Regions from separate parts of the Edwardsiella tarda ATCC 15947 genome, predicted to be linked through region 1. Evidence: riboswitches for the same ligand, from Rfam matches in the RefSeq annotation. Region 1 holds a riboswitch; the other holds the start of a gene.

Region 1 (3,243 bases):
TGACCTCGGTGGCCAAGTTGCCCTTTACCTATGCCAAGGATGGTATCTCTTATACCTTCTCCATCGTCCCGCAGGCCTTGGGCAAGGAGGAGGAGACGCGTAAGACGAATCTGGTGGGACTATTGGATGGCTACTTCCACCATCAGGATGGGGTGGAAGGGGGGCAACATCTCAACGTGAATGTGATGAATCGGGAGATGTTACTGGATGCGATCGCGCATCCAGAGAATTACCCCAATCTGACGATTCGCGTATCGGGTTACGCCGTGCGTTTTAATGCGCTCACGCGAGAGCAGCAGCAGGATGTCATCTCACGTACCTTTACCCGTTGTTTCTAACGCTTGGCGTGGAGGCGGTCGTTGAGTCGTCTATGTCGCGGAGCCGTCCTTCTGGGCGGCCTCATTTTTTCTATTTTCTATGCCTTGGATGCGCGTTGTCGCCGTAAATATCGCTCGTGGTTCAACATGTGCAACGTGATAAGAAACAGGCCGATCAGAAACGGGCATTCATATAACTCTTCAATCAGATCTCGGTAAGGGCTCGCACTGGATAGGAGAGGGTGGGCAAGCGCACGTTGATGCTCGACGGCGTCGGCACCGGCGAAGGCTAACACTACCGCCACCAGACGCCATATGGGGATCGGGTGCAGACGGTAGCGTGCGGCGATGGCACGACGTAACTGAGAGGAGAGTAGCGAGAGTAGCAGTGCGGCGATCAGTAGGGCAGCGATGCCATGAAAGAGTAGCCGTGGCCCATGGGGGAAATAGAACCGCCCCCAACTGATGCTGCGCCCTAACAGGGTGAGCCACCATAGGGTAGCCCAGTACCAGAAGCGGCGGTCACCCGCGTCGAGCCGTTCGCGCCAGCAACGGTAGGGGATAAACAACACGACAAAGGCGAGCCATAGCGCCTGTCCCTGCTCAATATAGTCAATCGATGAGGCTAACCATGCGGGCTCGCCGGATGGCGGCAGCCAGATGGCATAGAGTGTGATCGCGATGATCATAATAAATAGGAATATATCACCGAGTGATATCGTTATTTTCATTATCTACTCTGTTATTTTTATTCGCGGCTTGTTGCGTATTGCGCTGGACGGCTCCTTATCTTGAGATATAACTGGATTGGGCTGGCTTTTCCATATTATTCATTTCGGTTATTTTTATTTTCTGGTTTATTAAAGTGAATGTATTTTATTATTTTCTATATTTTATTTATTTTGTTCTTATAGCTAATAACTTGGCTGTTATGCAGTTACACACACAGGTAAGCAGAATTTAATATGCTGATATTTATTGCTTGACATGGGGTGTTGGTGTTTCCTGACGAGGTTGGCTGGTGGGTGGCCTAGCCATGTCGTTCCGCGTGGTGAGTGAGGTCATTATGACGGCGGCCTGGCTGACAGAATAAATAGACCCTGTCTTTTGATAACAGCCAGTTGCAGACGGAGAGGGGATCGCGACACCGTTATTGTTGCCATCTCCCCGACTCGTTCTCGCGGGGGACTCACCCGATCGTTGGCTTGCCAGATTAAGCGATAGTGGCGCGTGTTGCCGACTCTGAGAGGGGCGCGCCGAGCGTGGCGGGGGGAGACGCCGGCGCGTGATGTCGCGGCGATTATCCTCCCTCGCCGCTTGAGATCGCGCCTGTTAACGCGTAGTTTACCCTGCTTCCCCGCTCGCCGAGCGAGGCGTTATCTTGTCGGAGTGCCCCGTTGGGCTGAGACCGTTGATTCGGGATCCGCAGAACCTGATCAGGCTGATACCTGCGAAGGGAACAAGCGTCTTCGTGTTATCACCTCACGTCAGGTGAAAGCCTCTCTGGCGTTATCCGTCGTCCGACAAGCTGCATTTCCGCCTTAGGGGCGGAGGATGTCATTCGTTCAAGTCCCCGCGCCGACAGGTCTATCTCGCCTTGTCCAGCGCGTGTCGCGCCCATGAATCGGCGTCGATTCCCCCTAGGGGGAGTCCGCCTCGTTTTACGCAAGGAGAATGCCTGATGTATCAGCCTGATTTCCCGCCGGTGCCCTTTCGCTTAGGCGCCTATCCCGTGGTCGACAGCGTCGAGTGGATCGCGCGCCTGCTGGAGGCCGGGGTACGAACCTTACAGTTACGCATCAAGGATCGCGATGACGAACAGTTGGAGGAGGCGGTGAAGGCGGCGATTGAGCTAGGTCGTCGTTATCAAGCCCGGTTATTTATCAACGACTATTGGCGCCTGGCGATCAAGCACCAAGCCTATGGCGTACATCTCGGTCAGGAGGATCTGGCTGCGACGGATCTGGCGGCGATTCGGGCGGCGGGATTACGCCTGGGGGTTTCTACTCATGACGATATGGAGATCGAGGTCGCACTCGCGGCGCGTCCCTCGTATATTGCGTTGGGGCAGGTCTTTCCCACCCAGAGCAAGCAGATGCCTTCGGCGCCGCAAGGGATCGCACAGTTGGCGCGTCACATTCAACGTCTGGGTGATTACCCGACTGTCGCCATCGGGGGGATCACTCTGGCGCGGGTGCCTGCGGTATTGGCGACCGGTGTCGGCAGCGTGGCGGTGATCAGCGCCATTACCCAGGCGGCGGATTGGCGCGAGGCCACGGCACACTTGTTGGCGCTGGCCGGTGCCGGGGGCGAGTGAGCCGCCTAGGCCGATACGACGTCGGCTAACGGCAACGAGGCGTGCCTCATTGGCTTTATGGTGGCGTTAGCTGGGTGGCGTAGGCCTCTCCAGCATCAGGACACGGATTAGGCGGGGCGTTGAGTGGCCCCGCCATGAGGCTTACGCTAACCAGGCTCGCCCTAACCGATCGGCGGCCAGGATCGCGGCGTAGACCTGTGCCGGTGTGACGCTAAAGGGCATGTTATGGATGGTCTCGCCCTTGGCGCAACTGGCTTGCGCCACGGCCATAATCTTCTCGTTCAGTTGCGGTCCATCCTCGATCCCCAACTGTGCGAGGGTGACGGGGAGCCCGACCCGTACACAGAAATCGAGTACCGTCTCGATCTGCTCGCTGTCGCTGTTTTGTAGCACCAACTGGCATAGCGTGCCGAAGGCGACCTTCTCCCCATGGTACATCTTATGGCACTCTTCCAGCACCGTCAGGCCGTTGTGGATCGCGTGAGCCGCGGCGAGCCCGGCGCTTTCAAATCCTAGCCCACTCAAGTAGGTATTGGCCTCGACGATATTATCCACCGCAGGCGTGGCGACGCCCGCCTCGACGGCCAGCTTCGCTTTGAAGCCCTCCTC
Region 2 (3,243 bases), 750 kb from region 1:
CGGCGGATCATCTGCATCGGCACGTGTCCCGGCCCCTCGATCATCACCTGGACATCATACTCCCAGGCGATCTGGGTCAGCTCGCCTAGGGTATGCAGCTCGGCGAACTGGGCCTGATCGTTGGCATCCTGGATCGAACCGGGGCGGAGACCGTCGCCCAATGAGAGCGCAATATCATAGGCGCTACAGATCTCGCAGATCTCGCGGAAATGGCGATAGATGAAGTTCTCCTGATGGTGCGCTAGACACCACTTGGCCATGATGGCTCCCCCGCGCGAGACGATGCCCGTCAGGCGTTGGGCGGTCAGCGGGATATAGCGCAGTAACACGCCGGCGTGCAGGGTGAAGTAGTCTACGCCTTGCTCCGCTTGCTCCAACAGGGTATCGCGCAACAGCGGCCAGTCGAGATCCTCGGCGACACCGTTGACCTTCTCCAACGCCTGATAAATCGGCACGGTGCCGATAGGGACTGGGCTGTTACGTAAGATCCATTCACGCGTCTCGTGAATATAGCGTCCGGTAGAGAGATCCATCACCGTATCGGCACCCCAGCGGGTGGCCCACACCAACTTCTCGACCTCCTCCTCAATCGACGAGGTGACGGAAGAGCTACCGATGTTGGCGTTAACCTTCACCAGGAAATTACGGCCGATGATCATCGGCTCGGATTCGGGATGATTGATATTGGCGGGAATGATGGCTCGCCCGGCGGCAACCTCGGCACGCACAAACTCGGCGGTGATGTTCTCCGGTAGATGGGCGCCGAAGGATTCGCCGGGATGCTGCTGGCGTAATACGCCACTCCGAATGCGTTCACGCCCCATGTTCTCGCGCAGGGCAATAAACTCCATCTCCGGGGTGATGATGCCCTGGCGGGCATAATGCAATTGGCTGACTCGTTTCCCGGGTAACGCGCGACGCGCAGCGGGAGGCTGGGGAAAGCGCAGCGTCTCTAGTGCCAGATCGGCTTGACGTTGGCGGGTGTAATCGGCGCTGCGCCCAGCGAGCACTTCCGTGTCGCCACGCTCTGCGATCCACGCGGCGCGGATGGCCGGTAAGCCTTGGCGTAGATCGAGAGAGGCTTGGGGATCGCCATAGGCGCCCGAAGTGTCGTATACCGCCACCGCCTCATTGTCGCGCCACTGTGGTTGTTCCGGCGTCCCACCGACGAGGGTTGGGCTGAGACTGATCTCACGTAGAGGGACTCGGATATCGGCGCGTGAGCCCTGGAGGTAGATGCGGCGAGAGTTGGGATAGGCTTCGCCGCGGAGGCTAGCGATGAAGCGCTGGGCCTCGGCGCGGCGTTGGCGGCGTGGCGCATCGGGAATGGTTGGAGTCGACATAGCAAATTCCTGCCTCATAAGGCGTGATAGGAGAAAAATTGCTTGTCTGGAGCTCGGATAGGAGTAATGAATAAGAAAAACGTGAAGCCATGGATTGGCTGAACGTGCAGATTACTCTTGTTCCCTTCGTGGGTATTAACCCAATCAGGTTCCGCGGATCCCGAATTAACGGTCTCAGCCTGTGATACCCGGTATCAACTAGGCACTCCGACAAGATGGTGCGGCGAGGGTGGTAACCCTCGCGTGCGGGCAGTGTAAGGAGGGCGTGAGAAAACTGCAAGTATTGTTAATAATGTGTTTAATCATGGTTTGTTCGCAGGGTGGCGCGTAGGCGGAGCGAACGCAGGCACGAGTGGAGTGAAGGAGTCGAGGCGGTGGCAGTCGTACAGCAAATAGGTGAAGCCGATAACGGCTGGTGGGTGGTCAGCGATCAGGGGCGTATCTGGTTGCCGCAGGGTGAGCTACCTTGTGGTAGCGCGGCACGCTGGGGGTTGGTCGGGCAGATGGCCTACCGTATTGGTGAGTGGCAGGGGATGGCGGTATGGCTGGTGCGGCAGCAGCGCAATGGAGAGATGACCACGGTACGCCAGCTGATCGACGCCGATCGCGGTTTATTTCAATTAGCCGGTCGCGGCGTACAGTTGGCGGAGTTTTTCCAGTCCCATCGGTTCTGCGGTTACTGCGGCCAGCCGATGCAGGCGAGTCAGCATGAATGGGCCTGTCTGTGCGCTCACTGCCAACAACGCTATTACCCACAGATTGCTCCCTGTATCATCGTCGCCATTCGTCGGGACGATCATATCCTGCTGGCTCGGCATAATCGCCACCGTAATGGTATCTATACCGTCCTGGCGGGCTTTGTCGAGGTGGGGGAGACGCTGGAGCAGGCCGCCGCGCGTGAGATCATGGAGGAGAGCAATTTACAGATTAGGAATCTGCGTTACGTCGCCTCGCAGCCGTGGCCTTTTCCCCACTCTCTGATGATGGCCTTCTTGGCCGATTATGCCGCGGGCGAGCTACGCCACGACCCCAAAGAGCTACAGGAGGCGGGGTGGTATCGTTACGATCGTCTGCCCCAGTTACCCCCGGCCGGTACGGTGGCGCGACGTCTGATCGAGGACACCGTTGCGCTGTGCCGGGCGCAGCATGAATGAGTCACCCACATGCTACAATGCCATAAAATAATAATAGGAGCCGAAGGATGTCCGAACTGAAGAACGATCGCTATCTGCGTGCGCTGTTGCGCCAGCCGGTCGACATGACCCCGGTATGGATGATGCGCCAGGCTGGGCGTTATCTGCCGGAGTACAATGCCACGCGTGCCCAGGCCGGTGACTTCATCGCCCTGTGTAAGAATGCCGAACTGGCCTGTGAAGTCACCTTACAGCCGTTGCGTCGTTTCCCTCTGGATGCGGCGATCCTGTTTTCGGATATTCTCACGGTGCCGGATGCCATGGGCTTGGGACTCTACTTCGAGGCGGGCGAAGGGCCACGCTTTACGCGGCCGATTACCTGCCGCGCCGACATCGATCGGCTGCCTATTCCCGATCCGGAACAGGAGCTGGGTTATGTGATGGCAGCGGTGCGCACCATCCGGCGTAACCTGCAGGGTGCCGTGCCGTTGATCGGTTTCTCCGGTAGCCCCTGGACGTTAGCGACCTATATGGTCGAGGGCGGTAGTAGTAAGGCCTTCACCAAGATTAAGAAGATGATGTATGCCGATCCGGCGGCCCTACATCACCTACTGGATAAGTTGGCGCAGAGCGTCATCCTGTACCTTAACGCCCAGATCCGTGCCGGGGCGCAGGCGGTGATGATCTTTGATACCTGGGGGGGTGTGCTGACTGGGCGCGACTACCGCGAGTTCTCTCTACAGTATATGCATCAGATCGTCGATGGC

The links. A riboswitch is a leader RNA that binds a small molecule or an ion and turns the genes downstream of it on or off. The one in region 1 is predicted to bind thiamine pyrophosphate.
Region 2: linked by a shared signal. The riboswitch ahead of thiC (phosphomethylpyrimidine synthase ThiC) and the one ahead of thiE (thiamine phosphate synthase) in region 1 are both predicted to bind thiamine pyrophosphate.

Annotation. Positions count from the first base shown of each region.
Region 1 is NZ_CP084506.1:2,625,769-2,629,011, reverse strand. It holds gene pflB (formate C-acetyltransferase) at 1-338, shown strand, start outside; gene DCL27_RS12190 (hypothetical protein) at 416-1,048, opposite strand; TPP riboswitch at 1,693-1,793, shown strand; gene thiE (thiamine phosphate synthase) at 1,999-2,634, shown strand; gene DCL27_RS12180 (glycerol dehydrogenase) at 2,776-3,243, opposite strand, start outside.
Region 2 is NZ_CP084506.1:3,370,923-3,374,165, reverse strand. It holds gene thiC (phosphomethylpyrimidine synthase ThiC) at 1-1,343, opposite strand, end outside; TPP riboswitch at 1,448-1,563, opposite strand; gene nudC (NAD(+) diphosphatase) at 1,718-2,497, shown strand; gene hemE (uroporphyrinogen decarboxylase) at 2,545-3,243, shown strand, end outside.